One region of the Shewanella sp. 10N.286.51.B8 genome, then DNA from elsewhere that is predicted to be linked to it. Evidence: predicted binding sites of a transcription regulator. Region 1 holds the regulator's gene; each other region holds the start of a gene.

The links. The regulator sigma-54, encoded in region 1, starts transcription at its own class of promoters, with help from an activator protein. The targets are predictions, from matches to a motif close to GTTGGCACGNNNNTNGNNT.
Region 2: a site for sigma-54 is predicted at 4,358-4,376, ahead of AB4160_RS12900 (YggN family protein). Genes of this name have one in related genera too.
Region 3: a site for sigma-54 is predicted at 7,616-7,634, ahead of AB4160_RS09980 (LiaF domain-containing protein). Genes of this name have one in related genera too.

Annotation. Positions count from the first base shown of each region.
Region 1 is NZ_JBFRKG010000008.1:37,892-47,988, reverse strand. It holds gene ubiD (4-hydroxy-3-polyprenylbenzoate decarboxylase) at 1-374, opposite strand, end outside; gene AB4160_RS04220 (hypothetical protein) at 1,074-1,733, shown strand; gene AB4160_RS04215 (transposase) at 2,892-3,191, opposite strand; gene mgtE (magnesium transporter) at 3,668-5,029, opposite strand; gene AB4160_RS04205 (HPr family phosphocarrier protein) at 5,228-5,500, opposite strand; gene rapZ (RNase adapter RapZ) at 5,526-6,374, opposite strand; gene ptsN (PTS IIA-like nitrogen regulatory protein PtsN) at 6,371-6,814, opposite strand; gene hpf (ribosome hibernation promoting factor) at 6,817-7,104, opposite strand; gene AB4160_RS04185 (RNA polymerase factor sigma-54) at 7,128-8,612, opposite strand; gene lptB (LPS export ABC transporter ATP-binding protein) at 8,747-9,478, opposite strand; gene lptA (lipopolysaccharide transport periplasmic protein LptA) at 9,478-10,097, opposite strand, start outside.
Region 2 is NZ_JBFRKG010000032.1:149,396-159,492, reverse strand. It holds gene AB4160_RS12910 (DUF885 family protein) at 1-1,272, shown strand, start outside; gene AB4160_RS12905 (LysR family transcriptional regulator) at 1,935-2,876, opposite strand; gene AB4160_RS12900 (YggN family protein) at 3,423-4,232, opposite strand; gene glsB (glutaminase B) at 4,631-5,545, opposite strand; gene AB4160_RS12890 (50S ribosome-binding protein YggL) at 5,554-5,880, opposite strand; gene trmB (tRNA (guanosine(46)-N7)-methyltransferase TrmB) at 5,936-6,652, opposite strand; gene mutY (A/G-specific adenine glycosylase) at 6,816-7,952, shown strand; gene AB4160_RS12875 (oxidative damage protection protein) at 7,962-8,240, shown strand; gene AB4160_RS12870 (aryl-sulfate sulfotransferase) at 8,563-10,097, shown strand, end outside.
Region 3 is NZ_JBFRKG010000025.1:26,654-36,750, forward strand. It holds gene AB4160_RS09955 (helicase HerA-like domain-containing protein) at 1-751, opposite strand, end outside; gene gloA (lactoylglutathione lyase) at 1,122-1,505, shown strand; gene AB4160_RS09965 (alkene reductase) at 1,593-2,693, shown strand; gene AB4160_RS09970 (DMT family transporter) at 2,954-3,814, shown strand; gene AB4160_RS09975 (M1 family metallopeptidase) at 3,876-6,467, opposite strand; gene AB4160_RS09980 (LiaF domain-containing protein) at 6,879-7,535, opposite strand; gene AB4160_RS09985 (nitroreductase family protein) at 7,939-8,598, shown strand; gene AB4160_RS09990 (patatin-like phospholipase family protein) at 9,312-10,097, opposite strand, start outside.

The DNA.
Region 1 (10,097 bases):
GGGTTACGTACTGTTTTTGGCGGCATGTTTAACGCTTGTTTGAACTTAGGTATTTTGGCAATAGCGTCTTTAAAGCCACTTGGCGGCTCAGGTTCTTTTAAAAAAGCTAGCAATTCACCCACTTCACGCAAAGCCAGTGGGTCGTCTTTACCTAACGCCATAGCAACACGTTTTGGAGTGCCAAATAAATTCACTAAAACTGGCATGTCGTTATTGGTTGGGTTTTCAAATAACAACGCAGGGCCGCCAGAGCGCAAGACGCGATCGGCAATTTCAGTCATTTCTAGATTGGGATCAACAGCATAACTAATCCGCTTTAGTTCACCATTAGCTTCAAGGTGATCAATGAAGCTACGTAAATCCTTAAAACTCATGGCTTATTCACTCTATTGTTAATCGCTCTTTGGGGCGCACTATAGCATTTTTCTAAAATAGGGTTAAGCGATGTTTATTTGTTGGTCGTTGATTTTAATTAACCTGCTCATAGCTATTGCCCGCGTATCTATCAGCATTTTTATAAAACTGGGTTAAGCGATGATTATGGGTTAGATGTTGATTTGAATTAACCAGATCGCGCCGGTATCTATGAGCATTTTTCTAAAATAGGGTTAAGCGATGTTTATTTGTTGGTCGTTGATTTTAATTAACCTGCTCATAGCTATTGCCCGCGTATCTATCAGCATTTTTATAAAACTGGGTTAAGCGATGATTATGGGTTAGATGTTGATTTGAATTAACCAGATAGCGCCGGTATCTATGAGCATTTTTCTAAAATAGGGTTAAGCGATGGTTATTTGTTGGTCGTTGATTTTAATTAACCTGCTCATAGCTATTGCCCGCGTATCTATCAGCATTTTTATAAAACTGGGTTAAGCGATGATTATGGGTTAGATGTTGATTTTTATTAACCAGATAGCGCCGGTATCTATGAGCATTTTTCTAAAATAGGGTTAAGCGATGGTTATTGGTTATAGGTTGTTTTGAGCTAGACTTGTTTATAGGGTAATTGCCATTTAATTGCCCTATATTAGCTGCTGTAGAAAATGCTGCTTAGGTACAAAGGGGGGCGTGAGATGAACAAAGAAGCACAACAGACACTGCCAAAGACCTGCTTTACGGCTTTATATCTGATGAGCTTAAAAGGGTATATCTCAGTAACTGTAGGCTTGAGTTTAATGCTTGGCATAAGCACTAATGCCCAAGGGGCTAATGCTCAAGACGCGAGTCCCCACAAGATTTCAGCTAGCATGCAAGCTTTTGATGGCTTGCCGCAACTGCGATATCTTACATCCGATCGTCATCATGGTCATTCACGTCATTCACGTCATTCACGTCATTCAGGTTCATCAGTGCGCTGGGGCGTCGGTGTGGGGTGGAATAACGGTTGGCGTTACCCTTATTATAATCGGTGGGGAAATCGATGGAATAATGGCTGGGGCTATGGCTGGAATAATGGCATAGGCTGGAATAACGGCTGGCAAACGCCCTATCGCTATGATTACTATGATCGCCATTACCGCAGAAACTATGTGCAACCGCAGCAACATCAAGTGGTGTCTCCACCGAAACGATCCACCACCAGTATTGAATACGCCAGTGGCTTAACCCAGCTACCTGAAAATGCCCGCGCTATCCAAAGAGACGGCAGAACAATTTATCAGTGGCAAGGGCAAGAGTATTACTTTGACTGGTCATCACAACGCTATATGAGATTAGCCGCAGAAAAAGACTAATTGAGTGGCGCTGTTTCTACATAGGCTGAGAACGTTTATAACGTTTAAAGATAAAAAAGCCCTGATGGATCCTTCCATCAGGGCTTTTTGTGCATTGTCTACCGACAAAATGTATCGGCATTAAAACTGTTGTTGATGAAAACTTATTCATTCGCTCACTACGAAAACTGGGGAGAGAAGCAGTTGCTCATGTCCAAATAGTCGTCAACGGACTCAATAGGTTTGATAGTAGAAAGCAATTCCATGAAGTAAGGGGTATAGAATGTTTTCATAATCAATAGTCGCTGGGGACGACCATCAATCAAATCAAAGCTATTGGTTGTTAAATTAGTTAATACTCGTAATACATCTCCTAGTTTATGCTTTTTAATATTTCCCCTTATGACTTCCATTCATCAGGGTTACGCTGTTGCTTGCCTACGACATATTATTGTTATTATTCCTTGTTGCAGGTATTCGATTCAGTGACCATGCAAGCATGGGGGAGAGTGCTGTCACCTTGTTGAAACGGATAAATTAGCCATGTTGATAGAAGTATTACCTTGGGCGCTTAAGCCCTAATAAAACCTCTATAGCTCACTGCTGGGGAACAGTTAGCAACACATCAAATCTGCCTGAATCTATCTCCAATCACCCTAGTGACATCCTTACTTTAGGGTGGTTTACCTGCCTGTAGGCATACCTGCGACTTATAATTATTGTTAGCCTTGTTGCAGGTTTCAATTCAGTGATACTGCAATCATGGGGGGAATGCAGTCACTGAGCTTGAATAAAATTGACAAGCTTGATTGTTTAAAAGCCTTTATCGTCGGAATATTAGCTTCTTAATAAGTGCACTTGGGGTGGTGCGCTTATCGAATCAAACCTGCCGGAACAGTCTTAAAATCCATTCGTTTCGTATTCACGGGCACCAATGACATCCTTTCATTAGCACCGGCCTTACACTGCCTTTTGGCATTCCTGCGACCTATTATTATTGTTAGTCCCTGTTGCAGGTTTTTAGCTTACATAGCTGCTTTATATCAGCTTTTTATGTAATAAAATTGACAAACCTGAGGGTGAACAGCTCTATATTTTACAATAGATTTGTCGCTAATTAATTGCCGATGGGGGCAGCGTTTAATTCAATCAAGTTTGTCGGAACTGTGTTAATCCCCACTAATTGCTATTAATCGATAACAGCTGCTGATTCAGCTGAGATAACTTAAGTTGTAAGTGAGCTATCTCTGACACTAAAGCGCTTTTCTGTTTAGCTTGTGTACGCTTGCGAGTGGTCACGCCCTCGGCATTAGTTTTTGATGTCATCGCGGTTTCTTTATTTTTAACCCATTGGTAAACCGTTTTTGCTGAGATGCAGTATTGCTTAGCAACATCAGAAATTAATCGATTATGTTGCTTCACTTCAGCGATCACTTGCTGCTGAAAGCTCTCGGGATAAAACTTTGTTTGTGCTGACATATTAGCTCCAAGCATTTAAAAGCGATTAACTTCGTCGGCTTAACGATAAGACTATTCTACTTCCCATAGGCTACAGCCTACATGCTTATAAAAGTGGCACTGATTACGACAAAGATTCAAACATGTGTGTAATAATTTCATCATCGACTCCTGCTGATATTCAAATTTATAAGGCTTAAATTTATCCACTAAATTGGTCAAATTAAAAGCTACCTCTTTAGTGATACGTAACTCAATGGAATACTTGTGCCAATTATGAAATAAATATTTTACCCTTTTATTACAGTGACTTATTTTTTTAAAGTGTTAGCTCTAAAAAGTGAGCGTGAAACATCTTGGTGCAAAAGTACTATTTTGGTGCGAATTGGTTTTAATTGGTAAACAAAAGTAACCATTAAAACTCTATGGTTTTAAGGCACAAAAAAGCGGCAATAAATGCCGCTTTTTATGCTGATGAGAGAGGGGGTTTTACGGCGCTACATTAAGAAAATGGTCGCTAAGCCTAAAAAGGCGAATAAGCCAATCACATCGGTGACTGTGGTTAGTACCATACCGCCAGCCAATGCCGGATCGATATTGAGTTTTTTAAGTATGAGCGGAATACTGGCCCCCGCTAGTCCGGCAACGGTCATGTTAATGAGCATCGCGCCGCCAATGAGACCGCCCAGTGCCATATCACCTTTCCATAGCCACACTGCAAAGAAGACCAGTACCGACCACATGAGGCCATTAAGAAAACCAATGGCTAATTCTTTACCGATAAGCCAACGGGAGTTACTTTGGCCAATATGACCCAAGGCGATACCACGAATAACCAGAGCTAAGGTTTGATTGCCTGCCACACCGCCCATACTAGGGACAATAGTCATTAAAATCGCGATGGTGGCAAATTGCTCTAACGTGCCTTCAAACATATTACTTACTGATGCAGCAAGTAAGGCGGCAAACAAGTTAATGGTAAGCCATAGCGAGCGTCTGAAGGTGCTTTTCATTACGGGGCCAAAGGTATCTTCATCGTCATCCATACCCGCCATCCCCATCATTGAGTGTTCGGCGTCTTCACGAATAACATCGACCACATCATCAATGGTAATACGGCCTAATAATTTTTGTGCTTCATCTACCACTGGGGCCGAAATCCAGTCATGGCGTTCAAATAATTGCGCCACTTCATTATCAGGCATGTCCACAGGGATGCTTTCTAATTCAGGATCCATGATGCTGCGAATGGTTGAATTAGGATCACAGGTGAGTAGATCGGCAAGGCGCACCCCACCAAGCACATGATCGTTGCGATCAACCACATATAAGGTATCTGTGGTATCGGGTAAGTTGCCGCGCTGGCGCAAATAGCGTAATACCACATCAATATTAACGTCAGGACGCAAAGTGACCGTATCTGTATTCATGATACTGCCAGCGGTGTCATCAGGGTATGACAGTGCTTGTTCGACGCGATGGCGGTCTTGACTGCTCATGGATTGCAGTACTTTTTTATAAACAGCATCTGGCAAACTTCTTAAGATGTAAGCCAAGTCATCGGTATCCATCCCTGAGGTGGCTTGGGCTACTTTTTCTGGGGTCATAGCGCTGATGAGTGAATCTTTTAACTCTTCACCGAGTTCTTCTAGGATTTCACCCGCTTGCTCATGATCAATCAGTTGCCATAACACTTGACGAGTTTTCGGCGGTGATGATTCAAGAATTAATGCCACATCGGAGGCGGCCATGTCATGAAGCATATTTCTGACATGAACAAACATACCGCTACCTAATGCTTGTGTAAGCTGATTAAGACGTTGTTCGGTCAGTTCGCTGTCGATGACTTCAATACCCATTGGCTACTCCTGAAAAGACGATGATGAAATGTTAACTTAACTCACCGGAAAGAATGAAGAAATTTCTAATATCTGATGGCTTGATGCGCAATTCATAAACACGCTAATACTGCTTGGTGGTGTGTTGAGTATAGCTAATAAAATAATGGTAAAGGTGAGTCGCTGTGTTTCCTTGGAGATGTTACTGGGCGCAGGCGGTTAGCTTTCTTCGTCAAATTTATCGTTGATTAACTTGCATACGGCCTCAAGGGCTTTTTCTGCATCACGGCCTTGAGCTTCAACAGTAATGATTTTACCAATGCCACTTTCTAACATTAATAACCCCAATACGCTGGCAGCACTGGCTTGTTTCTCACCTTGGATAAGGGTGATAGTTGCGTCAAACTCGGTAGCTAAAATTGCCAATTTAGTCGCCGCTCGCGCATGCAAGCCTAGCTTGTTACTGATGGTAATTTGCTTTGAATAGGCCACCGTTTTGGCTGGCGTTGTGGTTAGCTTATTCAATGCCAAGCTCTCTATGGCGGGCGCTGACTTTGTGCTTAGAGTTGTTGAAACGTTTAGCGAGCTGATCGGCAATATAAACCGAACGGTGCTGACCGCCGGTACAACCAATGGCAATGGTCAGGTAGCTGCGGTTATTACGCTCTAAATGTGGCATCCAAGTGTCAAAAAGGTTTTCAATTTGCCAGATAAACTTATTCACCAAAGGCTGTCGCTCTAAGAACTCTTGCACGGGCGCATCTAGGCCTGTGTAGGGCCTTAACTCAAGCTCCCAGTGCGGATTCGGTAAAAAGCGCACATCAAACATAAAGTCTGCTTCAGCCGGCATGCCATGCTTAAAGCCAAATGACTCAAAATGTACCACTAATTCTTTATCAACACTGCCTAGCAAGATTTGCCGAACATGATCGCTCAATTCGTAGATATTAGTTTGCGAGGTGTCGATATAGTGATCAACCATTTTGGCTATGGGTTCGAGTAACCGCCCCTCAAGCTTAATGGCTTCTTGTAACGAAATTTGATTCTTAGACAGTGGGTGTAATCGGCGGGTCTCACTAAAACGCTTCAGTAACACTTTATCGTTGGCGTTTAAAAAGAAACTGGTAATGCTGGTATCGTCAGACAGTAAAGCAATTTGCTCTTTGAGTACTTTGCCTTGCTCTTCGATATTACGCACATCGACGCTAATGGCGACAAGCTCGTTACTATCTTTAAGCTGTTCAAGCAGGCTGCCAATCAGTGGCAGTGGCAGGTTATCAACACAGTAATAACCTAAATCTTCAAGCACTCTCAGTGCGACTGATTTTCCTGAACCTGAACGTCCCGATACGATGACAAGTTTCATGCAGTAATAACCTGATAAAGTTCTGTAGCGTCATGACTCTTTCGAAGTCGTTTAAGTATCAATTTATCACTGAGTTTCTCTGCCATGCTAGATAATGTGCTTAGGTGTTGCTGGCACTGATCTGCAGGTACAAGAAGCGCAAATAAAATATCTACAGGTTGCTTGTCTATGGCATCAAAGGCGATTGGCTCTTCGCATTTGATTAAAATAGCAATGGGTTCTTCGATATTATCTAAGCGCCCATGTGGAATTGCTATGCCATTTCCTATACCTGTACTGCCCATTTTTTCACGCGCTATTAGACTTTCAAAAATAGCCTGTGAAGAAAGGGTTGGGTACTGGGCAGCCATTAAATTGCTGATTAATTCCAGTACCTTTTTCTTACTGCCCGGAGTGGCACAGGTAGTGCACGCCGGCTGCAGGATGGTACGAAGTTCCATCGTTAATGCTTAGTGAGTTTCTCTTTATGTTTAATTACCTGACGGTCTAGCTTATCTATCAGGGCGTCTATTGCCACATACATATCAGCGTTACGCGATACAGCAAACACTTCACCGCCTTTTAGGTGCAGTTTGGCTTCGGCAATCTGTTGTAGCTTTTGAACATCGAGCACAACGTGAACATTATTGATCTGTTCGAAGTGTCGTTCAAGCTTTGAAAATTTTGTTTGCACGTATTCCCGTAAAGATTGAGTTATTTCAATATGGTTTCCAGTCAGGTTAATTTGCATAGGTCATCCTCCAATAACAAAAGTTATAAGCTTTTGCGTTGGTTTGAGGGAGGGATGAGCATTGCCTCTCGATATTTGGCTATCGTACGTCGAGCAACGTTAATCCCTTGTTCAGCCAATAGTGTCGCCATTTTACTATCACTAAGAGGCTTTTTCGGGTTTTCTGCAGCTACGAGCTTTTTAATAAATGCGCGAATTGCTGTAGAAGAGCATTCTCCACCATCATCGGTACTTACATGGCTTGAGAAAAAATATTTTAGTTCAAAAAGTCCACGGGGGGTATGCATGTATTTTTGGGTCGTGACCCGTGAAATGGTCGACTCGTGCATTTCAACCGCTTCAGCAATATCATTGAGCACCATCGGCTTCATGGCTTCTTCACCGAACTCAAAGAAACCTTGCTGAAATTGTACGATACAGTTAGCCACTTTTAGTAAGGTTTCATTACGGCTATCGATGCTTTTGATAAACCATTTAGCTTCTTGTAAATGACCACGAATAAATTGGCTGTCAGCTTGGCTTGAACCGCCTTTGGCCATAGCTGCATATTGCTGGTTAACGCCAATTTTAGGCATGTTATCGGGATTTAGCTCGACCACCCAGCGACCATTCTTTTTAAGTACAGTAACATCAGGAATGACGTACTCATCTTTAATGGGGGTAATTTGCAAGCCTGGACGTGGATTGAGCGTTTGAATAAATTCAATGGCTTCACGTAAATCATCTTCTTTAAGCTTGGTTTTACGCATCAGTAACCTAAAGTCACGACCGGCGATTAAATCAAGATGATCTTTAATCAGTAACTTAACATTATCTATGCAAGGAATTTCATTAGGGTATTGGCCTAATTGAATTAATAGACACTCACTTAAATCTCGCGCTGCAATGCCGACGGGATCGAAGTGTTGTACCCGTTTAAGTACAGCTTCAACTTCATCGAGTTCGATATCGTCAGTGCCTAAGGATTGCAAAATGTCTTCAACGCTCTGGGTGAGGTAACCGCGCTCATCAATGGCATCAATAATGGCGGTTGCAATCACTAAGTCATTTTCAGAAAAGGGAGTGAGGTTTTTTTGCCATTCAAGATGCTCATACAAGCCTTCACTGGTTTCGCCTTGAAACGGCATATCATTACCGCTCGATACTGCGCCAGAGCCAGAAGTAGGCGAGGCGGTATACACCTCATCCCATGTGGTATCCATAGGGAGTTCTTCAGGCATAGAATCTTTAGTGAGCGATTCAGTGGTATCAACCGTTGAGGTGTCTTTTTCTATGGTGACTTGGCTATTATCACTAAAATCGGTGTCAGTTTGCAGGGCGTTTTCTTTTACGGGCTCTTTGGCTTTAGTGAATTCGTCTTCAAGCTCTAATAGCGGGTTTGAATCAAGTGCTTGTTGAATTTCTTGCTGTAGCTCCAATGAGGAAAGTTGCAATAAGCGAATCGCTTGTTGCAACTGTGGGGTCATGGTTAAGTGTTGACCCATTTTGAGTTGGAGTGAGGCTTTCATGTACCGCTTGTCCCTAATTGAATTACATCATCGCGACGAACAGTGTGGGCGCTAGTTTATGATCCTAGAAAAATAGACTAGATTAAGGTTTGTTGTTGGCCGCGAATGCCATACTAAAAACTGAATAGTGCTAACTATAGCTTGAATTGTTCACCTAAGTATACCGACCTAACTTGCTGATTGACTAAGATCTCAGCAGGTGTTCCTTCAGCAATCAAGTTTCCGTGACTCACAATATATGCTCGCTCACACACATCAAGTGTTTCACGGACATTATGGTCGGTAATTAGCACCCCTAAACCACGGCTTTTAAGTTGTTGAATAATTTTCTTGATGTCGATTACTGAGATAGGATCTACCCCTGCAAAAGGTTCATCTAATAAAATAAACTTAGGATTTGCCGCTAATGCGCGTGCAATTTCAACTCGGCGACGCTCGCCTCCCGATAACGCCATACCTTGGCTATCACGGATATGAGTTATGTTAAATTCTTCTAATAAATGTTCCAGTTCTTCAATGCGCTGCTCATTTGATAAGCTTTTGCGAGTTTGAAGCACTGCCATTATATTATCGTGTACTGTGAGCTTACGAAAAATACTGGCTTCTTGAGGTAAGTAGCCAATGCCTTTTCGGGCGCGCAAATGCATTGGATCTGCGGTTAAATCATCTTCATCGATCAGAATGCGGCCCTTATCACTTTTGACTAGGCCTACGACCATATAAAAGGTGGTGGTTTTACCCGCACCATTAGGGCCAAGTAAGCCAACAATTTGGCCGGTTTTTACCGTCAGGCTGACATCTTTTACTACCTGGCGACTTTTATAACTCTTAGCGAGATTTTCAGCGGTTAACGTAATTTGGGTCATTAGTCATTTTGCTCAGCTGCTGGGGCTGACAATGTCGCCTGCGCCTCAGCGTTAAGTGATTCAGTTACTTCGGGTGTTTCAGTTGAGTTCACAGCCTCTACAGCAGATAAATTGTTGTTTTCAATTATAGCTGGTGGCGTGTCATCACCGGGTTTAGCGCTGTCTGGTAAATGTGGTTGCTCATCTTTTTTCTTTTCAGAATCAATCAAGTCTGGGTGACTTTCTGGTTGAAAAATAGTGATAACCCGATCTTCACCAGTACCGGTGCTTTCAGCAATTAACTGCTGCTTTTCAATGTTGTAGCTAATTAGGTTACCAGTAACCTGGCTACCCGCTTGGTCCAATTTAGCATTACCCGTTAAGGTTAAAATGCTAGTGGCAAGCTCATATTTAATTTCATCGGCACTGGCAGTACCAATACGGCCATCATCTAACTCTTGGGAAAATGTCGCAGGGTTACCTGTGGCAACCATGGTTTTTTGGGTGCCGCTTTCGGTGCCAAATGCGCGTAATTCGTCGGCATTAATGTTAATCGACCCTTGAGTCACATTAACTGGGCCATAGAAGATGACCTGATTGTTTTTTATGTCAGCTTTTTGGCTCACAGCTGCGACTTTAA
Region 2 (10,097 bases), on a different contig from region 1:
ATTTCAGACAGCGAAAATATTATCAAGGGTGCACCTTTTACTGATACTGAAGTTAAAAGCACCCTATGGGGTGATATTAACCGTAAAATCGAGAAGCTCGATATTACCCAAGCTCAAAAAGATGAATTATTGGCGGCAGCTAAAACAGCCTTAATTAAAAGTGTAAAACCTGGGTATGACAATTTAATCAGCTATTTACATGAATTAGAAGCCAAAGCTGATAGCCGTGATGGGGTGTGGAAGTTACCTTTAGGCGAAGATTTTTATAATACTCGTCTAAATCGTATTACGACGACTGATATGAGCTCTGAAACAATTCATCAGTTAGGTTTAGCAGAAGTTGAACGTATTCATAATGAAATGCGTGCGATCATGAAAAAAGTAAATTATACCGGCAACTTAGCCGAGTTTATGGCTTTCATGCGTGATGATGAACAATTTTATTACCCCAACACCGATGAAGGTAAAACTCGTTACATTACCGAAGCTAAAGACCTAATTGATAATATGGAGTCACGCTTAGGTGAAGTGTTTAATATTAAACCTAAAGCCGGATTAATCGTTAAACCTGTTGAAGCCTTTCGCGAAAAGTCTGCTGGTAAAGCATTCTATGATCAACCCGCTCCCGATGGTTCACGCCCTGGTACTTACTACGCCAACTTGTATGACATGAAAGCAATGCCCACTTACCAAATGGAAGCCTTGGCTTATCATGAGGGGATCCCTGGGCATCACATGCAAATTGCCATTGCCCAAGAGCTGGAAGGTATTCCTAAATTTAGAAAATTCGGTGGCTATACTGCCTATATTGAAGGCTGGGGTCTTTATACTGAATACTTCCCTAAAGAAATGGGCTTGTATGCTGATCCCTACTCTGACTTTGGCCGCTTAGCGATGGAGCTATGGCGTGCTTGTCGTCTGGTTGTAGACACAGGGATCCACACTCAACAATGGACTCGTGAGCAAGGTATCCAATACTACGTAGACAACACCCCAAATGCTAAGTCTGATGCCATTAAAATGGTAGAACGCCACGTGGTGATGCCTGGCCAAGCTACTGCCTATAAAGTCGGTATGATTAAAGTGTTAGAGCTACGTGAAAACGCCAAGCTTAAATTAGGTGACAAGTTTGATATTCGTCAGTTCCATACCCTAGTACTGCAAAATGGCCCTGTACCATTAGATGTATTAGAAGCTGAAGTGGACAATTGGATTAATCAAACCAATAAACCTGAGCTATTAAGCCAATCAGCAGACTCAAATCGCGGTTAATCAACCAATCGATTAAGTTATCTAAGGCCACTTTTTAGTGGCCTTCTTTTTGGCTCGTACTAAAGCCTAAGTAATGAAATCTAAGTAATGAGCGCCACTCTATAAATTACCAAGGCAATAACAAGTTCAATAACGAGTGCATTAACAAATGCTATACCCGACAAATATATTCAATTGGCAGCTTAAAAGAGAACAAAAGTACAAAGGCGAGAGAGTAAACAAATTAAGCGCGGATATTATAGAGCAGAAAAAAATAACCCCAGCACAATGTCTGGGGTAAACCAATTAAAACTAGGATGATGGTTTCAAAGCCGGCATTGTTCTGATTTTAAAACCTCTGCCAGCAGTGATTCAAAACTTGCGAAGTTGCTGATTTGCACAAAAAGCTGAAAAGGGGTCATTTCTCAACAAGATGCGTGACTCAAATCATTCCGAATCAACTGAAATCTATTGTATTGATTTAAGAACAGAGTTCAAGCAGCTTTTTATACTCCATTAATAACTCAGCACAGAAACAACCTGAACGTTTTTCAAGCACAAGACAATCAAGTTATTGTTTTTATTGTGCAAATAAAAAAACCGCAACTTAAGTTGCGACTTTGTTTTAAAATTCGAACAATGTTTCCAGTTTTAGTTACTGACTTAGAAACCCCATTGAATGGCTATTTACGTAATTTGTATAAATGATCAAACTTACCATCCCAATAAGGTGTAGTACCAATATGACCTTTAATAAATTCAATAAATGCACTTACTTTAGGGGCAAGGTGCTTACGTCTTGGGTAAACAGCCTGTAGCGGTAAGTTGTTGGTCAATTGCCAATCAGGTAATAACGGCACTAATGTACCTTGTTCGATTTCATCTTCAAGTAAATAACTTGCTAGGTAGGCAATACCTAAACCGCTAACCGCGGCCGATTTTAATGCTGGTGCATTATCAACCCGGAAGTTACCAGAAACACCAATTTCACAGTAATCATCAGCTTTCTTAAACTGCCACATGCTGTGCTCATGCCACTCACCTTGGTAGACTAGACAGTTATGATCAACAAGTTGTTCTGGTCGAGAAATATTGCCATGTTGGGCAATATATTCTGCCGATGCCACTAATAAGAACTGACACTTCATTAATGGTCTTGCAACCATACCTAATGGTAGCTGCTCAGACATAGTCAAAAGTAAATCTAAACCTTCACTAACCACATCGACTTTATGATCCAGTAAGCTAACTTGTAGCTCAAGCTCTGGATGTCGTGCCATAAACTCAGGTAATGCAGGAATAATATGCATGGTACCAAAAGACTGAGAAATACCGACTTTAAGTACACCACGGGTGGCATCATTTAGATTATGCACACTAGCAACGGCCTGCTCTGCATCACGTAATAACTCCTCACCTTGTATGTAAAGCAAGTTACCCGCTTCAGTTAAACTTAAACTACGTGTAGTACGTTGGATGAGTTGAACCCCAAGTTTATGTTCAAGATCAGCAACCTGAGTACTTACTTTGGACTTAGATATACTCAACCTTCTGGCAGCGGCACTGAAGCTCCCGGCTCTAGCAACATGAGTAAAAATAGCAATAGGTTCTAATAGTTCTAACATTGGAGTCGCCTTAAGCTGTTTACGACATTAAAAATATTTTTTGAGTTCCAAGTAATGTCGCTTATTACAGACAATGCTGCATAAACGCCACCTACTTTATATGGTTCTTTAAACGTTGCGCCACTCACCCAAAAAGAAATTAAATTTCGATAGTCCATTATCATGAATAGCCAACCAAAACTAAAACAACAAGTTAATTGGTTAACGCCATACAGTTTTATAGTTTTAGGAGTATACCAAAAATTGTATAAATGGCTCTATATTTATAATATACAATTTTTTTATCAGAACAAATCTACGATAAACTGTAATATTAATGACATTTTCTCAACTTGAACGGTGGCAATTAGACAAAAAACGACTAGCTCGGCTAGCATATATCGCTACAAAGTAGCGCAAATAACAGATAGTTAACTAGAGCTTGATTGGCGGGCGAAGTTTTTGATTGGTAATTTAAGCAGGAATGGTTTAACCAAAAAGCCCCTGCACAAGGTACAGGGGAAGGTCAGGTGCATTTTGACAATGCTAGAACTTACAAGGTTACCGCTACTCAGTATCTGAGAATGTAGCTAATTCATAAGAAGATAGCTGTGGGATGGATTTACGTAATTCACTTTCAAGCACCATTAACTGCTCAAAGTTACCGCAGACTTTTTTGGCTTTAGCTTCTATGGCCTCTGATTGCTCAGAAATCTGCAATTCAACATCTTCACCGATTCTTTCCATTTTGCTTGAAAAGGCAGTCATTTTTTCATCAAAGCTTCCGCCTTCTGAAGACATCATTTCAGCCCCTAGCGCCATCATAAAACTGCCCATGGAGTTTTTAATCATTTGCTCCATTTCTTGTTCAAACTCTTCATTAAATGCTTCTTCTAACGAAGACTCTGTCGCGCCAAGATAAAACTTATCCCCTTGTTGATATGCTGCTTGGTCAACACGGCTTTGAATTCCAGCTAAAAGCTCATCCAATTTAGCCGCGGTTGCATCGCCAAAAATAGGGGTTAATGCCATGCTCACTGCATCTGTTGCCAAAATAACAGCATCATCAACTAAATCAATTACCTCTGGGATCTGTTTAGATACTTGCTCAGAATAATCAGCTAACAAAGCTGCTTGCTTATCATTTAGTGCAACTTGGTTGCCATCAATATATAACTTTCCAAGTTCGACTCGGTAAACCTCAGCGCCTTTTTCGCTAAAGGATAATTTTTGTGGCTCAACGGTAACATCATAGTTTAGGGTCACGTTGCATTGATTATCTTCAAGGGACATTTTGGCCACCGCAGGCGTCATAGCCCCTGCGGTAAAAATTAAACCAGTTAGTGCAATACTTTTAAATAAACCTTGGGTATTCATTAGCTCTATCCTTGCTGTTAATCGTTATGTAGATAATCAATGGGGCGAGTGGCTAAACTGCTCACTAAGCTACTGCCAACGTTTTGATATCTAGTTTCAATGTTAATTAGACTGATACCAAGTTATTGCACAGGCTGTGCCAAAAACATAAATAAGCTTTTTATCAATAACTTAAAGCAGGTAATAACTAATAGGTTTAGCTTTTAGATTTGGATTTATATTAACTATGTGTGAAATAAGCCAAATGTTGGTAATTTTCATCATCGCTATTTTATAAGTGGGTTTAAGAATAGAAGATTTTCAACAATCGTGGTGAGAATACGGATATGACAATAGATGATTTCAAGCTTAACATTTGAAAATGGGCATAAAAAACTTGCCCAGCAACATAAGCGAGTTTAAAAAATTGAGCGACCTAATGATTGTGATAAATGCTCAAGCATGCGAGTGCCTGCCAATGAGTTGCCATTTTGATCAAGTTCAGGCGACCATACGCAAATAGACATGTCCCCAGGGATCACCGCAATAATGCCGCCGCCAACACCACTTTTACCTGGCATACCAACCCGATAAGCAAACTCACCTGCGCCATCATATAAACCTGAGGTAGCAAGCAGTGCATTTAGCTGTCTGGTTTGTACTGGGGTAACGATTTGATCCCCTGCTAGGCTTTTACCGCGATTGGCGAGATAAAACATCGCTTTTGATAAGTCAGCGCAATTCATTTTTAATGAGCAGTAATGAAAATAGCTCTTTAATACTGTATCAACATCGCCGTTAAAATTACCAAATGACTTCATTAAATAGGCAATAGAGGCATTACGGGCACTAAACTGAAATTCTGAATTAGCCACCACTTTATCAAAAAGTATGTGAGGGTTTTCGCTCAGGTTTCTAACCACTTCAAGCAAGTGATGCTTAGGTGCACCAAGGCGCGCTTGAATTAAATCTGCTATCACTAATGCACCAGCATTAATAAATGGATTTCTTGGAATGCCTCGTTCAAGCTCAACTTGAACCAATGAGTTAAACGACTGACCTGAAGGCTCTTTACCTACCCTGCTCCAAAGTTCATCTTCGGAGTACAAACTTAGCGCTAAAGTAAGGCTGAATACTTTGGAGATAGATTGAATGGAAAACGGCTCAAGATAATCCCCAGCGCCAATGGTGTGACCATCTGCGCCAGTGACTGCTATTGCTATTTTGTTTGGATCTACGTCAGCCAATGCTGGAATATAATCTGCGACTTTCCCTAAACCAATAAGTGGCCGAACCTTGTCGACCACTTCATCAAGCAATATTTGCTCAGGCATTAGCTATATTAGCCCCACCAGATGTCGTACAGTGCACTAACTTCAAGTTGTGGCACTTTTTTCGCTTCCCAGAAGGCTTTAACAGCAGCAACATCTTCTTCGGTACATTTACCGATCTCTTGTGTTGCAATAATGCCTTCCCACATTTTATGACCGCCGCCATGGAAACCTAGCTTACGAGGTTCAATGACTTGTTCAATGAACTCATCAACAGCTTTATCAATATCTGCTTCAGAAATTGACTCATCAAAAGTCCAGTTGATATCAAAACCAAATTCTTGGAATTCATCAACACGTAGTTTCTTACGTAAACGGCGAGTTCGGGTCTTAGCCATGGTTATTTCCTAGTCAGTTGATTAAATAGCTTATTTTAACAATATTTTATTATAATTATGCAATACGTTCGAACATTATGTCCCAAACGCCATGACCTAAACGATGGCCGCGGGCTTCGAACTTAGTTAGCGGGCGATGATCTGGACGTTCAACTACAGTATTGGTTGCTGATTGGTTTTTATAACCTTCAGCCACAGACATCACTTCTAACATGTGCTCGCTGTAGTTTTCCCAATCTGTTGCCATATGGAAAACACCGCCAATCTTAAGCTTACGACGAATTAATTGCGCAAATTCAGCTTGCACAATACGGCGTTTGTGATGACGTTTTTTGTGCCAAGGATCTGGGAAAAATAATTGTACTCGGGCAAGTGAGCCATCAGCAATGCTGTTTTCAAGCACTTCCATCGCGTCATGATGATAAACACGTAAATTAGTAATTTCGGCTTCACCGGCATCAACTAAACATGCGCCAACACCTGGTTTATGTACTTCGATACCAATGTAGTTTAACTCAGGAGCCGCTTTAGCCATTTCAACTAAAGATGCACCCATACCAAAACCAATTTCTAATACGGTATCAGCATCACGCTTAAACACTTCAGCTAAATTAATCGCTTCTGGTGTGTAATCTAAACCCATTGCAGGCCAATGTGCTTCAATTGCGTTTGCTTGGCCTTTGGTTAAACGGCCTTCTCTTAATACAAAACTTCTGATTTTACGAATATATTTGCCATCTTCGTTAAATTCAGCGGTGGTAACGTCGCTCATGTATGCCTCATCATTTGAATAGCGTTTAAATTGCCGACTATTCAAAGTTTCATCTTTGTTCCAATAATAGTGGCTAAGTATATCTTAAAATCACCATGACTAAAGTATTTATCAGTTAACAGGCTCCCTTGTTTATAGAATATTCTCCATATACACTGCGCTGATGAAAAAAGTTAACTCCTTTTCTGAGCGGATCACCGCTTGGTACGATTTACACGGACGCAAGACCTTACCGTGGCAAATCAATAAAACCGCATATAGAGTGTGGATTTCAGAGATCATGCTGCAACAAACTCAAGTTGCCACTGTTATCCCCTACTATGAAAAATTCATGCAAAGCTTTCCCGACATTAAAGCCCTTGCCAATGCCAGCGAAGATGATGTACTGCATCATTGGACGGGGTTAGGCTATTATGCCCGCGCCCGTAATCTGCATAAAGCGGCTAAAACAGTTTGTGAGCAACATGCAGGCAAGTTTCCTGAAGCGCTAGATGAAGTCATAGCCTTACCGGGTATTGGCCGCTCGACTGCTGGGGCCATTTTGTCATTGTCCCTTGGTCAGCATCATTCAATATTAGATGGAAACGTTAAACGGGTACTTGCCCGTCACGGCGCAATTGAAGGTTGGCCAGGTCAAAAAGCAGTTGAACAACAATTATGGCACTTAACGGATAAGTTAACCCCGCAAAAAGATGTGGTTAAATTTAACCAAGCCATGATGGATATTGGCTCTGCGGTTTGCACTCGCAGTAAACCCAATTGTGCTCAATGCCCTGTTGCAATTGATTGTAAAGCGCAACTTGCTGGCCGACAGACAGAATTCCCCGGTAAAAAGCCTAAAAAAACCATTCCTGTAAAATCTGCATGGATGCTAGTACTGCATAAAGATGGTGAAGTCATTCTCAATAAAAGACCACCAGCAGGCATTTGGGGCGGCTTATGGTGTTTTCCTCAATTTGATACTGAGGCGGCGCTGCTTGCACATATCAGTGCTAATGGGTTTAATCACAGCAGCAATGAATATGCCGCAGCAAAAAACAACAATAATGAACAATCACAATGGCTTGCAGGATTTAGACATACTTTTAGTCATTTTCATTTAGATATTCAGCCTATCTTAGTTAATCTCGGCGAAAATCAACAATCGCCTCAAATTGACTCAAGTGTAATGGAACAAAATCAGACACTCTGGTATAACATACATCATCCCGCGAAAGTTGGATTAGCCGCAGCAACTGAGCGGATTTTATCTAACTTAGCCGCTCTTTTAGCAGTAGATCCCGTCAAGGAATCCCTTTAAGGAATAATCATGGCTCGTAATGTTAATTGCGTATATTTAAAGAAAGAAGCTCCAGGTTTAGATTTTCAACTTTACCCTGGCGATCTAGGCAAGCGTATCTTTGATTCAATCAGTAAAGAAGCGTGGGCACTTTGGCAGAAAAAACAAACCATGCTAATCAATGAAAACAAACTTAACATGATGAATGTTGATGACCGTAAACTACTTGAAGAGAATATGGTTAGCTTTTTATTTGAAGGCAAAGATGTTGCCGTTGAAGGTTATGTACCTCCAAGTGAAGACGAGTAACTAAATAGCTAACCCCTTAGCTAGCTGAATAGCTTAAGAGCCTACTTTAAAACCGCTAACGGCGTGTTGATATAAAGTAGGCTTTTTTATTCGCATCAATTACCAATCACTTTTGAGACAATTGTAATTAACTTCCCCATAGCTTTTAAATAGTTGTTACTCCACAGCCTATTCACAAAAGTTCCCTAAATTTAGTTAAAAATCTTATTTCGTGAGCTATTAATCAAAAGTAAAAAATTATAACACTTTCTGTTAGTTACACTGCATTATTATCGATTATGCCAAGGTATACTGCCGCTATAACTAATTTCAGAGTGTGCCCATGCTAAAGCCAATACTTTATACAGCATTGACCTTGTCACTGCTTTATTCAATCAATAATGTTAATGCAGACCCCATGGGGATGAAGCCAATGCCAGTGGCAGATGCGCCATTGGGTTATATCATTCATAATCCCTATGAAAATGCCCCACTAACGGCTTTAGTGACTCTTAATGGCCATAAAATTTCCAATGTGGATGTCACCATACATGCCAAAGGTGAAACTGGTGTCAGCATAAACTATCAAGTTGATGATATGCGGGTAATGGATGAAGGTGGCGTACCCATTTTTGGTCTCTACCCTGCCTTTATGAACACCTTTACAATTAAATGGACTGAAAACGGCAAGCAGCGCAGCCACGAGTATCAAATGCTAACCCCAGACATTGATATGGGCTTTTCAGAAAGCCAGTGGGCTAAAGCGCCCATCGTCGAAGTAGAACATGTTGACGCTGACTTTAAAGACCGCCTTTATTTTGTAAACTGGACCAATCCAGACGGAAAGTCGGGTCAGTTATCCCACAATAACCCTGATGCACCTGGGGCGTTTTCTTGGGATGGGAAACCAGGATTTTTCATTATCGATACCGCCGGTGATATTCGTTGGTATCTGAATCCTTACACCACCCATAACTCAAAAAATTATGACAGCGCAGGTTACGCCATGGGCATGAACGTCACTAAAGACGGCAACATGGTGTGGGTACAGGGCCAAGGCTGGAAAAAAATGTCATTAATGGGAAGAATGATTTCAGAGCACAATTTACCGGGAAATTTTATCGATGCATCACACGAAGGGATTGAAGCTGCCAACGGCAATATCTTTATTCGCGCCGCCGCCAAAGATTATCGCCGCGCTGATGGCATGTTAGTCAACACCATACGCGATCAAATCATTGAGGTTGATAACACAGGTAAGTTAGTGGATTACTGGGATTTAAACACTATTTTAGACCCACTGCGTGATGCGGCATTATTATCCCTTGATGCCGGTGCAGTTTGTTTAAATATCAATATTGATCAAGCTGGCCATCAAACCACCTTAGACGATTTAAAGAATGCCCCTTATGGTGATATTCATGGGGTTGAAACCGGCCGTAACTGGGCCCATGTCAATTCAATAGATTATGACCCTAAAGATGACAGCATCATCATTAGCTCGCGCCATCAATCAGCGGTAATCAAAATTGGCCGCGATAAACAAGTTAAATGGATATTAGGCCCTGAAAAAGGCTGGAGTGACAAGTTCCAAGATAAGCTACTCTCGCCAGTTGATGCTACAGGTAACAAACTTAGCTGTAATGAAAAGGGTCGTTGCCGAGGCAGTGATTTTGACTTCTCATACACCTCCCATACCGCTTATCTTGTTCCTGAAAAGGGCACTTTAACCGTATTTGATAATGGCGATGGTAGACACCTTGGTCAGCCGATGTTTGCCAGTGAAAAATATTCCCGCGCGGTTGAATACAAAATTGATGAGGCCAATAAAACCGTTACCCAAGTATGGCAATACGGTAAAGACGAGTTGGGTTATCA
Region 3 (10,097 bases), on a different contig from region 1:
CGTATAGCTCGGATAACAACCATAGTATAAAACTGGCATATAAATTTGGGGTTAATACTAATTTATCTGCCGCCAGAATATTGATTAAGCCATGGTTTTGCTCATCAACGCCCATGATGTCACTTAGCTCAAGGGCGGGCTCGCCAAAGAAAACCTCACCACCGTCACGCTTTAAACTCATCAGCGATCGCTGAATCGCCGCTAATGATTGCGCACTGACTAAACCGTATTCAGCACTGATGGTTTTACGCTCTTTTGAGACCAAGGTCAGAAGCGCTTTAAGGTCGTCTAAATCCAGCAGTAATAAGCCTCGGCTATCGGCTAAGGCAAAAACGATGTCTAAAATGCTGCTTTGGATGTCATTTAGCCCCAGCATTCTGGCTAATAATGTTGGCCCCATTTCACTGACGGTGGTGCGAATAGGGTGACCTTGCTGGCCGAGTAAGTCCCAAAAAACGCATGGATTAGCTTGGGGGCTGAAATTGCTAATACCAATTTTATCAGCGCGGGCTAATAGTTTATCTGACACCTTGCCTGCAGCGGCTAGACCTGAAATATCCCCTTTAATATCAGTAACAAAAACCGGCACACCTTGACGGGAAAAGTTTTCAGCTAACATCATCAGCGAGACCGTTTTACCCGTACCTGTCGCTCCTGCAATTAAGCCATGACGATTACCATAACGCAGTTGTAGCTCAACGGGATTATCGCCTTTACCTATCAATATCGTGTTTGTTGAACTTTGTTTCATTGTCGCTCCTTGCAGATATTGCTTTAGGTAAAAGCACAAAGGGGTGATGGTTAACGCTTATGTAATACGTTTATGGCAATAACAGTGTAGAACAAGAATGTAAAATAAGAATGTCGAATTGATTGGCTGGCGCACAAACGCTGCAACCGGTAAGTAGCATGTCGCTAGCGAGTGATTCATTTTTGTAGCGCTATAAAATCTATAGCTCATACGAATAATAAAAAATTATCGTTTTAAGAATTTTTAATAATTATTTTAATCCTCTCCATTACCGTAAACTAGCCCTATTAAATCAACGCAAGCGTTTTAGATTGTTATTTTGTTATCACTACTAACAGCGCTTTCATCTCTGTGAAGCTAAGGGCAAATTATGAAATTTTTACACACTATGATCAGAGTTGCAGATCTTGAGAAATCGATTGAATTTTATACTGATGTGCTGGGTATGAGTGTGCTCGATAGAGCTGAAAACACTGAATATCGTTATACCTTAGTGTTTGTTGGTTATGCCGATCAGCCAGATGGCACTAGCATTGAGCTGACTTACAACTGGGATACAGACCTGTATGATATGGGTAATGCCTTTGGTCATTTAGCCTTAGGTGTGGATGATATTTACGCTGCTTGCGACAAGATTAAAGATTTAGGCGGAAAAGTCACTCGTGAGCCCGGCCCTGTAAAAGGCGGCGCGACGCACATCGCATTCATCACTGACCCTGATAACTATCAAATTGAGCTGATTCAACTGAGCTAACTGAACCGAGCTAACTGAACTGAGCTCGTTATCTCAAAGCCCTATTACATCGGCTGCTCAATGACCCATTTTTCGAGGAATGACAACATGAAACAAGCATTATTTCAAACGCTGCAACTAGGCCGTCATACACTAACCAACCGCATTGTAATGCCACCAATGACCCGTTCACGTGCTTCACAGCCAGGAAACTTGGCTAATGGCATGATGGCAAAATATTATGCTCAGCGCGCACAAGCGGGTTTAATTGTGGCTGAAGGCACGCAGATTTCTGCAATGGGTCAAGGTTATGCTTGGACACCGGGTATTTACAGCCCTGAACAAATTGCGGGTTGGAAAAAAACCACTGATTTAGTTCATCAACAAGGCGGGGTTATTTTTGCTCAGCTTTGGCACGTTGGCCGCGTTACTCACCCTGATAATATTGGTGGCGAGCAACCTATTTCATCTTCTGCCCTTAAAGCTGAAAATGTAAAAGTCTTTATCGACAACGGCACCCAAGAGCCTGGTTTTGTTGATGTGGTTGAGCCACGGGCAATGACCAAAGCAGATATTAAAGCTGTGATTGAAGAATATCGTCAAGCGGCGCTTAATGCGATTGAAGCGGGTTTTGATGGCATTGAATTACATGCTGCTAACGGTTATTTAATTAACCAGTTTATTGATTCAGAGGCGAATAACCGCACCGATGAATACGGCGGCTCAGTAGAAAACCGTTTACGTTTTTTAAGTGAAGTGGTTGGCGCTATGATTGAGGCGATTGGCGCTGACAGAGTTGGGGTGCGTTTAGCTCCATTTACTTCATTAAATGGCACCGTTGATGCTAACCCTGTTGAAACTTACACTGCTGCAGCAGCGTTATTAAATACCCATAAGATTGTGTATTTACATATTGCAGAAGTGGATTGGGATGATGCTCCTGAAACCCCAGCAGGCTTTAAAAAAGCGGTACGTGAAGCATATCAAGGGGTACTCATTTATGCCGGTAAGTATAACGCCGATACCGCAGAGCAAGCGATACAAGATGGCTTAGTGGATATGGTTGGTTTTGGCCGCCCATTTGTGGCAAACCCAGATTTACCTAACCGTATTAAGCATGGTTACCCATTGGCTGCGCATGATCCAGCCACCTTATTTGGTGGTGATGAGAAAGGCTTAACTGATTATTGTGAGTATGCTAGCAACTAATGCCTATAAAGCGCACGCTTGCTAGTTAAGCAGTCGCTAAACAGGTTAAAATATAATAGCCACTTTACTTCACTGTAAAGTGGCTATTTTACTATATGAGGGGGTGGTTAAGCTAACCGCTAATACCTTTCTTTTTATCAATGCATGACGATCCATGCATATTGATACAGCACTTTAGTTAATCTTATTTTCACTGCGGCCTGCTTGTTTTAGGCGCTGATGAGCTGTGTCTGTTTCAATATTACTCTAGAGAATTATCAATGCGCGGAGCGTTATATTTATTTATTGCCACCTTGTTGGCTGCTGTTGGCTGGATTTCGTCAAAGCTTGTGGTTGATGAAATGCCCGGCGAAGTGTTTATTGCTAGCCGCTTTATGTTAGCTAGTCTGATTTTATTACCTTTTTGCTATAAAAGTATTTGGCGATTAAGAGCCAAGCAGTTGCTATTAGCCTGTGGAGTAGGCATTTTCTTGGGGATGTCGTTACAGATTTGGGTGTTTGCGGTATCGATCAGTAATAGCCTGTCTGAAGGGGCATTTATCATGAGTTTAGCGATGATCATTGCGCCTATGACCGCCTGGGTTTTGTTTAAAGTTAAGCCTCACCGCGCATTTTGGTTAGCTTTACCCATCAGTGTGGTAGGGATGATGTTACTGAGTTTAAGTAATGGCTGGCAAGTGGAGACCAGTCAATGGTATTTCTTACTTGCCTCTTCATTGCTGTCTGTTCATTTTGTGTTGAACAAAAAAATTAGTCTCAGTATTAAGCCACTTGATTCGATATGTTTACAGTTATTTATGGTTGGCTTAGTTGCTGCTGTGTATGTTGCCTTTACCCAGCAATTAAGCTTTGAGGTCAATGATAGTTTGATATTTTGGTTTGTGGTCTCTACTGTTATCGCTACGTCAGTGCGTTATGTATTTCAGACTCTAGGCCAGTATCAAGTTAAGATGGAAACCGCGGCATTGATTATGATTTTAGAGCCTATTTGGACCATGATCTTAAGCTTTAGTCTGTTAGATGAGCAAATTTCGCTGCAAAAAGTTATTGGCGGTGCGCTGATTTTTATATCCCTAAGTGTTTATATTAAGCTGTCTAAGCCACCTAAAAACGCTAACTGATGCACTAACAACAAAAAGCCAGTCGTGAGACTGGCTTTTTAGTTAAGGCTCTACAGACCGATTAGAGCTGGTTTAAGTATTTCTCAACGCTGGCAAGTTCACGCTGCTTTAAGCTGACGCAGTTTTTAACACTTTCATCGAGCTTGGCTAAGGTACGGCCAAACTCAGGTGTTTGCGCGACTTTTGGCTTAAAGAATGTGTTGGTTGTATCCAGTGCCGCTAAATCACAACCGCTACCGGTAAACGATGGGATCATCGCCACCGCAAAGGGAGGTAGTTTCGCTTTTATGGCGCTGAAGTTAGCATAGATCCAATCTCTAAAGCGTTGTTTACGCTCATCGGTATAAGCTTGCCCTGCAAAGATATAGCGTAAATCTGGCGCATTGACTTTATCGGTCAAACTATAAGCTAGCACGCTGTTTTGTAGTTTTTCAGTAGGCGCATAGCCTAAGGCATACATTAAACGAGTGCGTTTTTGCGGGTCTTTCGTTACCTCAAATTCAGCTTTTACTTTCGCTAATACCTTACTGTCACCAAAATACACTGCAATATTGAGGTAAGTGCCGATAAGGTACTGGTCAACATCGTTATTACCATTAAGGTACAAGTCAGCTTGTTTTTTAGCGGTTGCAATTGTGGCTTTATCTTTGGCTTCAAAAGCTAATAAGTTAATCAATGTTGGGCGTAACTTACTAATAGATGACTTTTCATCAACTTTTGCAGTAACACCGTACTTCTCGATTGCGCTTTGTGCTCTTGAGGCAATGAACTTAGCCCATAGCTCTTGGTTGGTGTCATCAATAAAGGTGCGTTTTTGAGATTGTAAGTAACCTAATGCGGCAGAGACGATTTGCGGATGTTGGTCATCAATAAATGCGCCTAAAATATTCAGTAACTCACCACCTGAGATAAAGCCGGCATCTAATAAGGCATCAGCTGCTGAGATCAAGGCTTTACGCTCACGAGCTGTAAGCTGGGTTTTAGCATTGGCTAATAAGTTGCTCATTTGTGTTTCATCTAACAACCAGCGGTAGTAACCCATGGCGTCTGAATCTGGATAAATCCAATCAGGACTGAATGCTAATTTGATGGTTTGCGATTGACTGGTGAGTAAAATGGTTTCGGTTGCAACTTTGTCGCCTTTACCGTATTTAACCGATACTGGCACAGTCCAAGACTGCTTTGCAGCTACAGTGCCAGCATTTACAAAGCGGCTTTGTTTAAGGGTTAGCTTATCACCTGCTAATGACACATCGATTAAAGGGTAAGATGATTGTTCAATAAAGGTGCTTAAGATACTGCCAACATCTTTACCAGAGGCTTTTGATAAGGCATTCCAAAGATCATCAGCTTCAGTATTTTGAAAGGCATGATCTTTAATGTATTGACGAATACCCTTATTAAATTCAGCCTCGCCGATATAGTTTTCTACCATATCTAGCACTGCTTCGCCTTTACTATAGGCAAGGCCTAAACCGTCCATAATGTCGGCTTCGGTTTTAATGGGCTTGCGGATAGGCTTGGTCGATACCCGTGCATCTAATGACATCACGTAGTTTTTGGATAATGCTAAGTTAGATTCAAATTCTGGGTGAATTTGCTCGGTCACTTTCGCAGCCATCCAGCTGGCAAAAGCTTCGTTTAACCATAGGTCATTCCACCATTGCATGGTCACTAGGTTACCGTACCATTGGTGTGCTAGCTCGTGGGCAATAATTGAAACGGCAGTTTTTTTGCTATTTTGGCTGGCGGTTTGCTCATCAACTAACAAAATATCTTCACGATAAGTGACTAAGCCTGCGTTTTCCATCGCCCCAAAAGGAAACTCAGGTACGGCAACGCTATCAAGCTTTTGATAAGGGTAATCGACCCCAAAATAATCTTCTAATGCACTAAGCACTAACGGCATTTGCTCGGCTGCATATTTGGCTAGCTCGATTTTCCCCTTAGTGGTTATTACGCGCCCTGGGACTTTCATGCCTGTGACTTCAATTTCTTCAAATTGACCCACAGCATAAGCAACAAGGTAAGAGGATATTGGCTTGGTTTGAGCAAATACGTGAGTTGTCAGGCCATCTTTGGTTGCAACTGAAAGCTCTGGGGTATTGCTGTAAACCTTTTCAGTACTTGGGGCTGTGATGGTGACTTGAAAAGGGATTTTATATTCTGGTTCATCAAAGCTTGGAAAACTGCGGCGCGCATCACTCATTTCAAACTGGGTAAATAAGTAGGGCAGGCCGCCATCAATGGTTTTATACAGGCCGACAGATTGACGGTTATAAGGAGCTGTGAAATCCATTGAGAAAGAATATGCACCAGGTTCGATAGTATGTGGGCAGTTAAACAAAACCACCCCAGTATCTTGCATGATTACATCTAGTTGGCAGTCTTTGTTGTTAGCTGATTTGGCATCTAACTGGATATTGCTAGCAGTGTATTCTAAGCCGTTAAGTTGTAATTGCTTAGTGGCTTCAAGCACTTCAATTTGAATGGCTGTGCTGCCTGAGAAGTTATCTTTTACTGGATCTAAGTTGAGCTTAATACTTTGTGATAGTGGCTTGGCGACTTTACTTAGCACGTATTCATTGGCTAAGGCGTCGGTACTTCCCACAAATGAGAGCGTAACCAGTCCCGCAGTGACGATTCGATACATGTTATTTCCTGTTGTTTTAATTATCATTCCATGATGTTTAATGGCATTGATTAGGATTGAGTGACTATTAGCGTTTTTATTGATAATGATTGTATTCATAACGCTTGTATTGGAACCATTGCATTGATGATTCTATAGGGTCATTTAAAGCTGATGCTGATTATAACAAGTTAACAGCTAAGCGGTAACTTACGAGCATCATTTAAGTTGGGGTTGTTGTAACAATTGATGACTTGCTTAGAGTATTTAGTGTGATTACTTAGAGTAGCGCTTGATTGAAGCATCATCTAATCCCAGCTTGGCGATTGCTAGGTATTGAGTTACTTATGGCTTAGAGCTGATTTAATGGCCGAAATAAGGCAAATATTATCGTTGAGGTTTGCCTTATATTCGGATCTTGTGTTCTTAGTATCAAAAGTAGTTTTTAGTATCGAATGCCGATTTTAAGTTGTTGGCAAACTCGATAAACTTTTCTTTAATGGTGCGCTTGATAGACACCTCCAGCGAGCCCAAAATAACCTTACCCTCAATGGTGATGACAGGAGCTTGGCGGGTTGCGATAGAAGGCGCTTTGTTTTCAATGCTACTGACGAGCCCGTAAGTTTTACACACCACATTAATGCCTTCAGGAACATAGATACTGCTACTGCCCAAAAAGCAATTAATCTCAATGGTGACATGTTGATGCTGAAAAATGGCATCACTAAAGTCCAGAGTGGTTTCGCCAATAATATTATTAACCTTAATAACCTTTGGCACCACCCATTGGCCGCTACGTTCACTGTTACCTAATATGCTGGTTAAGCGCATATCTTCAGTGGCAGTTTTGCTGCCATAGTTTGGCGCAAACTGGTGGTCTTTTTGCTGACTATAGTCAGTATCAGCGGTTAAGGTTAGGTCTGCGACCAGTGCGATTATCTCTTGATGGTCACTGGAGTTCATTGCCTCATCAAGGCGTCTTTCAAAGGCTTCAGCAGAGATAATGCCGTGGCTATAATTGACAATTAACTGATCGATAACTTGTTCTCTGACTTGCTCAATAGGACGATCTTCTAAAATCACGGCCATAATGTCACTCCTTGGACTTTATAGTACATAGTGACTCAGATTTTAGTCACTATGGTAGATGTTGTATTTAAGTTAAATTAAAGCAATGTGCATGCCAGTTTAAATATAATGTTTTTAAACAGAGTCTTAGGTTTTTTTGGTCATTGGTTACCAATATTAGACTTAATAAATAGCAATAATGTAGTGAAAGTTCCCAGCTTAATTCGTCAAAATAACCTGTAAACAGCCATGGGGTTGTTATTTTTATTTGCAGAACGTGACGCTCTTCAGCCATAAAGAACTGCTTTTAGCTATTACTTTTATGGTTTAAATACACCATAAAGATTGGTGTCTAGCACTCTTTTTTTCTCAATGGAAAAGCCTAAAATGCACCGCATCGGCATCACCTATGAGGAAAATCATTATGTCACACCCAATTATTGCAGATTTGAATAAACGTTATACTGTGAAAAAGTATGATTCAAGTAAGCGTATTTCAGCAGCGGATATGGACGTAGTGAAACAAGCGATTCGTTTAACTGCTTCTTCTATTAACTCACAGCCGTGGAAATTTATCGTATTAGAAACTGATGTGGCAAAACAACGTTTTCATGAAACGTTTGCCAATATGCACCAGTTTAATCAGCCTCATGCTACTGAAGCCTCCCATGTGATTTTATTTGCCCATAACCCTAAGTTCACTAAAGATGACTACAGAAAAGTTGTTGATGTTGAAGTGTCGTCAGGTCATTTACCGGCAGACATGTATGACAACATGCTAAATGGTGCTTTTGGTTTTGCAGAGCAAAATACTGATGACAGTGGTTTTAATGGCCATTGGACTAAAGCGCAAACCTATATTGCTATTGGTAATACCTTGCATACGCTAGCTCGTTTAGGGATTGCTTCTACATCGATGGAAGGCGTTGACCCAAGCTTAATTGGTGAGATTTTTAAAGAAGAGTTAGATGGTTACGTTTGTGAGTTTGCGCTAGCAATGGGTTATCACAAAGAGGGCGAAGATTATAACTTTGGCCTACCTAAATCGCGTTTACCTGAACAAGATGTCATCACTGTTTTATAAACTATATTTGGTCGTTTAAATTATAGCTTGTAACACCTTTCTAATTGATTATTCTGTCCCTGTTATTAAAGCCCATCATGTACTCATGATGGGCTTTTTTGTGTTGAGTATTTTTAAAAGATTAAATCAGCAGCTTAGTCTCCATTTTAAACAGTCACTATTTCACAGGAAGGTGGAAAATTTTAGGTTCGGCTTTAATAAGCCCTAAATGACTGATAATGCTGCAATGTAACCCGTCACATTAACGTTGAGCATGAGTTAAACCTTTATAGGGACTGACTTTAACTGGAATACTGATGAAATTGAGTAGCCTCTGCAAGGTGCTATTCATACGTGTCATGCCATGAACCGCTGGCGCTGAAACGATATTATGAAGAATGGAATGTATTTGATGGGAGGCATGAATATTGATGGATGAATGCAGCTGCTTTGGTTGATAGTAGTATCATTAAGGCATTGCGCAATCGCTAACAACAGACAGTATTAAGAAGAGGAGTTACTTAGCTGCAGCTTATTGATAAAGCCGCCATTATGTTCAGTGTTTCAAGTCGTTCTCAACATGGTAAGTTATTCCAAAAAGTGTAGAGTCATAACTAAAGCGACTAAAAATGCTGATAAAATGGTAAAAAGGTGGGATTAATAATGACGTATTAGCTTGATTTTACTCTCCCAGTAATGACTTGGGAGAGTCGTGAAAGTAAACTATAACTTCTTTAATAAGGAACTTGGTTTTGCCATAAATTGTTGTTTACCGCCTTGTCATAGCCGTTTTGGTATAAGGCTTCCATGTACTGCTGATCAAACATTTTCTTGGTGGCAGGTTCTGCATCAAACTTGTCGTCAATATAAGTGAATGACAAATCGTAGTTATTTACTTCGCTGTAATACAGCATTCGATATAAATCACCTCTAGCTTGTTGAATCGTCATACTTTTCAAACTGCGATTCAGTAGTTCAAGGCCTTTATCATGTAGGGAAATATAAGGTGATTTTAATACCCCGTTACGGATAACGTGAATATTAGTTGGTTGCTGATAACCTAAAGCCTGATTGACTAACCCATAATCGAAATTACCTGGGTCGACAAACATTTGTGAGTTCATGCCGCCATCAACATGTAGTTCTTCTAGAGGCTTTCCATCTATCTCAACATTGATGAATTGTGGTGGAAACACCCCTGGAATTGACGAGCTTGCGGCTAAAATTTGATGAACTAAGTCATATTTATTTGGTAAGTTACTGGCAGCAATTTGGCCAATATTCCAGATCATCAGCTCGCCAGAATCAAACTGCGTAGTGCCAATAAATAGTCGACGCCCTTTTTGGTGTTCAGTCGCTATTTTATCAATCATTGTAGCAGGGTAAAACTGCTCCACTAGCTCATATAGACTACTGCCATCAGTAAAGGCATCTTTAAAAAGAGCATTTAAAAAATTGCGCTTACCTAATATAGCCTTATCGTTAAGGCCTAGCATGACTTGCTTTAATCGATGAATTTC